One region of the Rhizobium sp. KDH_Rht_773_N genome, then DNA from elsewhere that is predicted to be linked to it. Evidence: riboswitches for the same ligand, from Rfam matches in the RefSeq annotation. Region 1 holds a riboswitch; the other holds the start of a gene.
The links. Region 1 has a riboswitch for ZMP and ZTP ahead of ACU8HS_RS17130 (bifunctional folylpolyglutamate synthase/dihydrofolate synthase). Riboswitches for the same ligand answer to the same signal wherever they lie in the genome.
Positions count from the first base shown of each region.

Region 2: another riboswitch for ZMP and ZTP. It lies ahead of ACU8HS_RS08150 (LysE family translocator); the one in region 1 lies ahead of ACU8HS_RS17130 (bifunctional folylpolyglutamate synthase/dihydrofolate synthase).

Region 1 covers NZ_CM129525.1:3,471,392-3,475,576, forward strand. The annotation lists gene nthB (nitrile hydratase subunit beta) at 1-314, shown strand, start outside; gene ACU8HS_RS17110 (nitrile hydratase accessory protein) at 301-672, shown strand; gene ACU8HS_RS17115 (anti-sigma factor family protein) at 683-1,468, opposite strand; gene ACU8HS_RS17120 (RNA polymerase sigma factor) at 1,465-1,980, opposite strand; gene ACU8HS_RS17125 (COG4315 family predicted lipoprotein) at 1,991-2,371, opposite strand; ZMP/ZTP riboswitch at 2,542-2,622, shown strand; gene ACU8HS_RS17130 (bifunctional folylpolyglutamate synthase/dihydrofolate synthase) at 2,649-3,938, shown strand.
Region 2 covers NZ_CM129525.1:1,593,246-1,597,430, reverse strand. The annotation lists gene ACU8HS_RS08160 (type II secretion system F family protein) at 1-374, shown strand, start outside; gene ACU8HS_RS08155 (type II secretion system F family protein) at 390-1,373, shown strand; ZMP/ZTP riboswitch at 1,406-1,485, shown strand; gene ACU8HS_RS08150 (LysE family translocator) at 1,559-2,194, shown strand; gene ACU8HS_RS08145 (tetratricopeptide repeat protein) at 2,196-3,029, opposite strand; gene ACU8HS_RS08140 (leucyl aminopeptidase family protein) at 3,170-4,185, shown strand, end outside.

The DNA.
Region 1 (4,185 bases):
TCGCCAGGGGCGGTCCCTGCGACCGGCCGGTGGAGACGGCGCCGCTCTTCGTGGTCGGCGAGACGGTGAAGACCAGGAATTTCAATCCGGCCACGCATACGCGACTGCCGCGCTACGCCCGCGCCAGGACAGGCACGATCGAGGCGGTTCAGGGGTCCTTCGTCTTTCCCGACGACAATGCGCATGGCAAGGGCGAGAACCCGCAATGGCTCTATACGGTCGTCTTCGACGGCAGCGAGATCTGGGGCGAGGGCGCCGACCCGTCGCTGACGGTCTCGATCGATGCATGGGAGAGCTATCTTGAGCGTGTGTGAGCTGCCCTCCCAGCTGGCGCAATCGCCCGGCCTGCCGAAGTCACCGGAGGGTGATCCCGTCTTCCCGGAGCCCTGGGCGGCGGAAGCCTTCGCCATGACCGTGCATCTGCACGAGAAGGGGCTGTTTGCCTGGAGCGAATGGGCGCAGGTCCTGTCGAAGGAATTGCACAGGCCCGGCCGGGCCGAGGACGGCAGCGACTATTTCGATTGCTGGGTGGCGGCCCTTTGCGATCTGCTCGTCAGCCGCGGCGTGGCGGATGCCGACGTGATCCTCGAGCTGCAGAAGAGCTGGCAGCGGGCGGCAGAGGCGACGCCGCACGGTAGGCCGATCGAGCTTGCCAACGATCCGCTGCGGTGAGGTTGCCGTCTTACGACGGGAACTGCCGGTAACATTCCTCGGCCACCTTGCGCAGCATGTCGCGGGAGATTTCGCCCGTCACCGCATAACCGAGTTCGCCGTCGATCCAGTAGAAGGTCTCGACATCGCTGGCGGAAGCGAAGCGGAAACTCGTCGTCCTGTTTTCCTTGTTGCGGCCGACGATGACGGTCAGCCGTTCGCCGCCCTGGTCCTCGTACATGAACATGGCGCCGGGCCGGCCGTCGACCGGCAGCAGGCGGCCGCCGACCAGGTGGAAGCCGAGCGATTGCAGGTCCGGCACCTTGAGATCGGGGATCGCCAGGCGCTTGCCGAGCCAGGTCGCCAGATGCGCCTCCTCGTTGGCGAAGACCTCGACCGGGTGGCGCACCTCGCTCGCATAGACGAGGAAGGCGGTCTCGGCCTGTTTCGGCAGGGTCTCGGATTCGGCCAGCTGCAGCGGCGGGCGCTCGAAGAGCGGCGGGACGAAACGGTCGCTGAGGGCGCCGAGCGCAAAGAGCGTGACGGCGGCGGCGGCGAAGGCGGCGCGCATCGCCCAGCGGGAGGCCGGCTGCCTGGCCGGTGTCACCATGCGGGGATCCGTCTCGCGGCTCTTCTCGTAGCCTGCAAACAGCGATCTGATGCCGGCATTCTGTGCCTGCCAGCCAGCGACCATGGCGGCCTTTTCGGGGTTTTCGGCAAGGTAGGCTTCCACGCGGGCGCGGGCAGCCTCGGGCAATTGCCCGTCCGCATAGGCGTGCAGGTCCGCTTCGGTCACGGCAGGGTTGGTCTCGTTCATTTCGGTCTCCGAAGCGTAATCACGTTATCGGCTTTCATATGTTCGCTCATGCGCTGGCGCGCGCGCGACAGGCGCGACATGACAGTGCCGATCGGAATGTCCAGCATGGCGGCGACTTCGCTGTAGCTGTAGCCCTCGATGACGACGAGCATCAGCACGGCGCGGTAGTCTTCCGGCAGGCTGTTCAGCGCCTGTTCCAGCCGCAGGCGCTCCAGCGGGTCGCCCTCGGCATCCGGACCGGCCATGCCCTCGGCGGCGTCGAGTTCGACCAGCCGGTCGCGGGGGCTTGCGCGGCGGGTGTTGCGGTAGAGGTTGGTCATCGTCGTCAGGACCCAGCCGCGCAGGTTGATGCCGCGCCACTGGCCGCGCCGGGCCAGAACCTTTTCCACGCAATCCTGCAGCAGATCCTCGCCTTCGGCATCCGAGCGGGTGAGGCTGCGGGAATAGCGGCGGAGCGAGGGAAGGAGGGCCAGGATCTGGCCCTCGAACGTTTCGGGTGGGGGCGTCTTCACGCTTGCCTCATCAGGGCTTTGCCAGATCCCAGACACCGCCGACGCCATCGCCGGTAATGTCGCCGGACTTGGTGTCCTTCACCCAGTAATAGAGCGGCATGCCGTCCTTGGCCCACTGCTTGGTTCCATCCTTGCGTTCGACGAGCGAGTATGCACCATCGGCCTTGGCATCGGAAGCGGCCAGGAAGGGCGGCCAGTTGGCGGCGCACTTGTCGTAGCAGTTCGTAACGCCCTTTTCGTCCTTCTTGTAGGTGTAGAGCGTCATGCCCTTTTCACCGGCAAGAACCTTGCCCTTGGCCGTTTCGACTTCGGTGACGGCGGGGGCGGCGAAGGCTGCGCCGGCGGTGGCAGCGACAACTGCCAGCACGGACAGGAATTTCACGGACTTCATGGTCTCTCTCCTCGGGTTAGGCACGCATTCTTGCGATACCGGAGATGAGACACGGCAGGCCGCGGTTTTATTCCCCCTTTTTTGAAGGCCCGTTTGCTGCCGGCGTCGCGGCGGGCACGCTCGATGGCGCTTCGCAGGCTAGGCAGACGATCCGAAAGGTTCTAGTGTCGCGCAGCCTGCGTGACTGGCGAGACAGATGGAAAACCATCGGGGAGCGCAGGTTGCCGATGCCGCTCGCCTGGGCACAAAAGTAACCTTCGTAATGTGTGCCATGCCCATGCAAAACCAGAATCCCCGCCTTATCGAAGCCCTTTCGCAACTCGACCAGCTCACCAACTGGGAACAGCGCCCGCGCGGCGAAATGCGCGTCGGGCTGGAACCGATCCTCGATCTCTCCGCCCGGCTCGGCAATCCGCACCGCGCCTTTCGTTCCATCCATGTGGCGGGCACGAAGGGCAAGAGTTCGACCTGCGCGCTGATCGAGGCGGGGCTGCGCCATGCCGGCATTTCCGTCGGGCGTTATGCCTCGCCGCATGTGGAGCATATTTCCGAGCGCATCAGCGTGAACGGCAGGCCGGTCGAGGAAGGCGCGCTTGCCGAGGCGCTGTTTCTTGCGCTCGATGCCCTGCGGGCGGCGCGGGCGGAAGCGACGGCCGCGGAGGCCGCGACCTGGTTCGACCTGCTGACCGCCGCGGGCATCCTGATTTTCCGGGATGCCGGCATAGAATGGGCGGTGGTCGAGACGGGGCTCGGCGGGCGGCTGGATTCGACCAATATCGTCGACAGCGACGTTTCCGTCATCACCAATATCGGGCTCGAACATACGGAAATCCTCGGCAGGACGCGCGCCGCCATCGCCTTCGAAAAGGCCGGCATCATCAAGCCGCACTCGGCCGTCGTCACCCCGCTTGAGGCGGAGGACGAAGCCGGTGCGGTGATTGCGAAGCGGGCGGCCGAAGTTGACGCGCGGCTGATCCGGCCGGACTTTTCCGGGCTGAAGACGATTGCCGAACGCAATGTCGCGGTCGCCGCTGCGGCGCTCGACGTGCTCGGAGAAGGCGGTGTGACGGCCCGCGAGGGCAGGGCGGTCGGCGGCTGGCTGATCGACAGGGACGCCGAGCGGGAATCGCAGCTGCCGGGACGGCTGGAACGGTTCACCGTGCCTGTTGCCGGCCGGCGCGTTTGCGTCATGCTCGACGGGGCGCATGTGCCGTTCAATCTCGAGGCGGTGCTTGACGATCTCTCCGGCATGGACGGGTTTTCCGGCCGGGGCATCGCGGTCGTCGCGCTTGCGGCGGACAAGGATGCGGCGGGGCTTCTCGACGTTATCAGCCGATACGGCGTCTCGCCGATCTTCACCTCGGTTTCCAACCGTTTCCGTTCGCCGGCCGAACTGCAGGCGCTTGCCGGCGAGATCGGCCTTGCGAGCGAGGTGATCGAGGACCCCCAGGCCGCCTACCGGCGGGCGCTCGAACGGGCGGCCGCATCCGGCACATGGGTCATCCTGACGGGATCGCTCTATCTCGCCGGCCTGTTGCGCGAGCGGGTGATCGGCGAGGCGCGCTAGCACCTGGGAATTCGCTGTTGGCGAAGCACTGGAGCAGCGCCGCGCCGCCGAAATCGTTTACGGCGCGGACGCGCAGCGTATCCTTGACCGCTTTGCAGACAATTCGGCGAAGCTCGGGGCTTAAATCGACATCAGGGAGGGCGGCTATCTCAGGATATAGGTTAAGACCGGACAAGACCGAACGTTGCGATGCTTGTCAGCTTGCCGGATGACAGTGCCGGTGACGGCTCCGTCCGGGTCTATTGCC
Region 2 (4,185 bases), 1.9 Mb from region 1:
GCATACCCGAAGCCTGTGCCCGCATGACCAACCAGATGCCGTTGCAGGAAGTCAACTTCTTCGCGATCGTCATCGCCATCCAGTCGCAGGCCGGCGGCAACCTGTCGGAAGCGATCGGCAACCTTTCCAAGGTGCTGCGCGACCGCAAGAAGATGAAGGCCAAGGTCAAGGCGCTGTCGATGGAGGCCAAGGCGTCCGCCGTCATCATCGGCTCCCTTCCGTTCATCGTTGCCCTGCTCGTCTATCTGACGTCGCCGCAATACATGATGATCCTGTTCACCGATCCGCGCGGCCACTTCATCATGGGCTTTTCGGCGGTCTGGATGTCGATCGGCATCTTCGTGATGCGCAACATGATCAATTTCGATATCTAGCGGGGGCAGGGCAGCATGTCGCAGGAACTCGCCGCAACATTGACCGATCCCGCCACGATCATGGCGGTGCTTGTCGCCATCGCCGTCTTCGCCACCTTCTACACGCTTGCCGTTCCCTTTTTCGAGCGTGGCGATCTCAACAAGCGCATGAAGGCGGTTTCGACCGAGCGCGAGCAGATCCGCGCCCGCGAGCGCGCCCGCCTGAACGCCGATGCCGGCAGCAAGGCCACGCTCAGGAGCCAGAACAACCGCTCCGTCCGCCAGATCGTCGAGCGTTTCAACCTGCGCAAGGCGCTGGTGGACGACAACACCATGAACAAGCTGCGCGCGGCCGGCCTGCGCTCGGAAAACGCGCTGAACACCTTCCTCGTCGCGCGCTTTCTCCTGCCGTTTCTGTTCCTGGCCGTCGCCGCCTTCTGGATGTTCGGCCTCGGCAACCTTGCCGACAAGGGCCTGCCGATACGGCTCTTCATCGTCATCGGCATCGCCTATGTCGGCTTCTACGCGCCCAACATCTATATCTCCAACCGCATGGGCAAGCGCCAGCACTCCATCAAGCGCGCCTGGCCGGACGCGCTGGACATGATGCTGATCTGCGTGGAATCGGGCATTTCCATCGAAGCGGCCATGCGCCGCGTCTCCGAGGAGCTCGGTGAACAGTCGCCGCCGCTTGCGGAAGAAATGGTGCTGACGACGGCCGAGCTCTCCTTCCTGCCGGATCGGCGCGTGGCGCTCGAAAACCTGGCAACCCGCACCCAGATCGATCTCGTCCGTTCGGTCACGCAGGCGCTCATCCAGGCGGACCGTTACGGCACGCCCGTCGCGACGGCCTTGCGCGTGCTTGCGCAGGAAGGCCGCGACGAGCGCATGAACGAGGCGGAAAAGAAGGCGGCCGCCCTGCCGCCCAAGCTCACCGTGCCGATGATCCTCTTCTTCCTGCCGGTGCTGGTCGCTGTCATCCTCGGCCCCGCCGGCATCCAGGTGGCCGACCGGTTCTGACGCTTGCCGCCGGAAGGGAATCCGGCTAGCGTGCGCCTCCGCGTAACTGGCGAATGAGATGGACGACCATCGGGAAGCGCGGATATTGCTGCCGCTTGCCTGGGCAATCCTCGATCGCTTGAGCAATTCCGGCAGGGCCGGACGCCGCCATTGCCTCGCGAATTGCGTGAAAACGGAGCTTCGCCATGTCTTCCTTCGGCATTTTTATCAGTATTATCAGTGCTTTGATGATCGGCGCGATGAGCCCCGGTCCAAGTTTCGTCGTCGTCTCGCGCATTGCCATTTCGCGTTCCCGCTTTGACGGGCTTGCGGCCGCACTCGGCATGGGCATCGGCGGCGTGACCTTCGCCATCCTTGCCCTTGCCGGCCTGACGGCGCTGCTGTCGCAATTCGAATGGCTCTATCTCGTGCTGAAGATCGCCGGCGGCGCCTATCTGGTCTATATCGCCTTCGCGATCTGGAAGGGCGCCAGCCAGCCGCTGGCCCTTTCGGATGGCGACCTTGCCGGCCGAAGCATGCCGGCGCGCAGTTTCACCACCGCAATGCTGACGCAGCTGAGCAACCCCAAGACGATCGTGGTCTATGCCAGCATCTTTGCCGCACTCCTGCCCAAGGCCGTGCCGGTGGAGCTGCTGCTGGCGCTGCCGGTCGGCGTCTTCCTGGTCGAGGCGGGATGGTATGCGATCGTCGCGCTCGCCTTTTCGGCGCGGCAGCCGCGCAAGGTCTATATCGCCGCCAAGGCCTGGATCGACAGGGCCGCAGGCGCGGTCATGGCCGGCCTCGGCCTGCGCCTCATCCTCTCGGGGCTGAGCAGCAGATAGGTCAGTTGGTACCGGCGGCGGCAGGCGACGTCGCGTCCTTTGCCGCCAGCTTCTGCCAGGAATTCTGCTGCGAAAGCATGCCGCGCAGGTAGGCGACGTTGGCGTCGGCCTGCTGCGGCGAAAGCTCGCGCCGCGCGATCTGCTCGGCCTCGGGAAAACGGCCCTGCAGGCCGACGACGAGGGCCAGGTTCTGGCGCACGCGGCTGTCGGCGGCGGGCTGGCCGGCGGCCGAGCGCAGGTAGGTTTCCGCCGTGCGCAGATCGCCTGTCAGAAGATAGGACATGCCGAGGTTGGAAAGCACCGACGGTTCGTTCGGCTGGATATCGAGCGCGTCGCGATAGCGCTGGCGCGCATCGTTCGGCCGGCCCATCTGGTCGAGGATCGCCCCTTCCGCCGAAATCAGCCGCCAGTCGGGCCGATCGGGCGTCTGTGCCCTGCCGATCGTGTCCAGCGCCTGCTGCAGCTGTCCGGCGGCCGCCTGTGCCTTGCCGTAGGCGGCAAGCACGGTGCGGTCTTCGGGATTGGCGATGGCGACCTGCTGCATGACGGCAAGCGCCTGCGCGTCGCGTCCGTTCATGCGCAGCAGATTGGCATAGGTGACGCCGTTGACGGGATCGCGCGGGTTCTTCTCGTAGGCCTGGCCGACACGGTCGGTGGCTGCTCGCAATTCGTTGGCGTCCATCTGCTCGACCGGCTTGTCGAGCTTCGGGATGGAACCGGTCGTCATGCGATCCTTTGCCGTCGTCGAACAGCCGGCAAGCGCCAGCACGACGAGGATAGCGGCGCTTGCCTGCAGAATACGTTTGTTGAGAGGAGTGGAGGCCGAGACGGGCATTGCGCGATCCTGAATGAAATCGGCGCCTGACCTCAAAGCGGAACAGGGAAAGGCTTTGACGCAATCTTCGCTCCAGCAATAGTCTGTTAACCCTAACAGACAGTTAAGAAACGATTCTGCCCCTGCCTCTAAGGACAAACATGGCCCCCTTCCAGTTCATCGAGAGACCGACTCCCTTCAACACCAAGGGCGGTTCGACGTTGCCGATCTTCGCTGTGACGCCCGCCCATATCGAAACCGGCACGATCGATCCGATCGCGCTCGATTGGGCGCGCAAAGCCGGCTACAAGGCGGAAAGCGGCTCGCTGCTGCTGATCCCGACGGAGGACGGCCATCTCGGCGGTGCGCTCTTCGGCCTCGGCACCAACCCGTCGGAACAGCCCTACATCACCGGCAAGCTCGCCCGCGCGCTTCCTGCCGGCGACTGGCACATCGAGACCGCGCCGCTGACGGCCAACCGCCTGACGCTTGGCTTCGGCCTCGGCAGCTACCGGTTCGACCGCTACAAGTCCGAAAAATCCGCCGCCCCGACGCTGATGATTCCGCGCGACGCCGACGGCAACGAGATCAAGCGCCAGCTCGCCGGCGTCTTCCTCGCCCGCGACCTCATCAACACGCCGACCAACGACATGGGGCCGGAGCAGCTTGAAGCGGCGTTCCGCGGTCTTGCCGATCACTACAAGGCCGAGATGTCGGTCATCATCGGCGACGACCTGCTCAAGGAAAACTTCCCGCTGGTCCACACCGTCGGTCGCGCCAGCGCCGATGCGCCGCGCCTGCTGGAGCTGCGCTGGGGCAAGAAGGGCCACCGCAAGGTTACGCTCGTCGGCAAGGGCGTCTGCTTCGATACCGGCGGCCTCGACATCAAGCCGGCGTCCTCCATGCTGCTGATGAAGAAGGACATGGGCGGTGCCGCAAACGTCATGGGCCTCGCGCTCATGATCATGGACGCCAAGCTGAAGGTCGATCTGCGCGTCATCATCCCGGTCGTCGAGAATTCCATCTCGTCGAACGCCTTCCGTCCCGGCGATATCTACAAGAGCCGCAAGGGGCTGACCGTCCAGATCGACAATACCGACGCCGAAGGCCGCCTGATCCTGGCCGACGCGCTCGCCTATGCCGACGAGGAAGAGCCGGACCTGCTGATCGACATGGC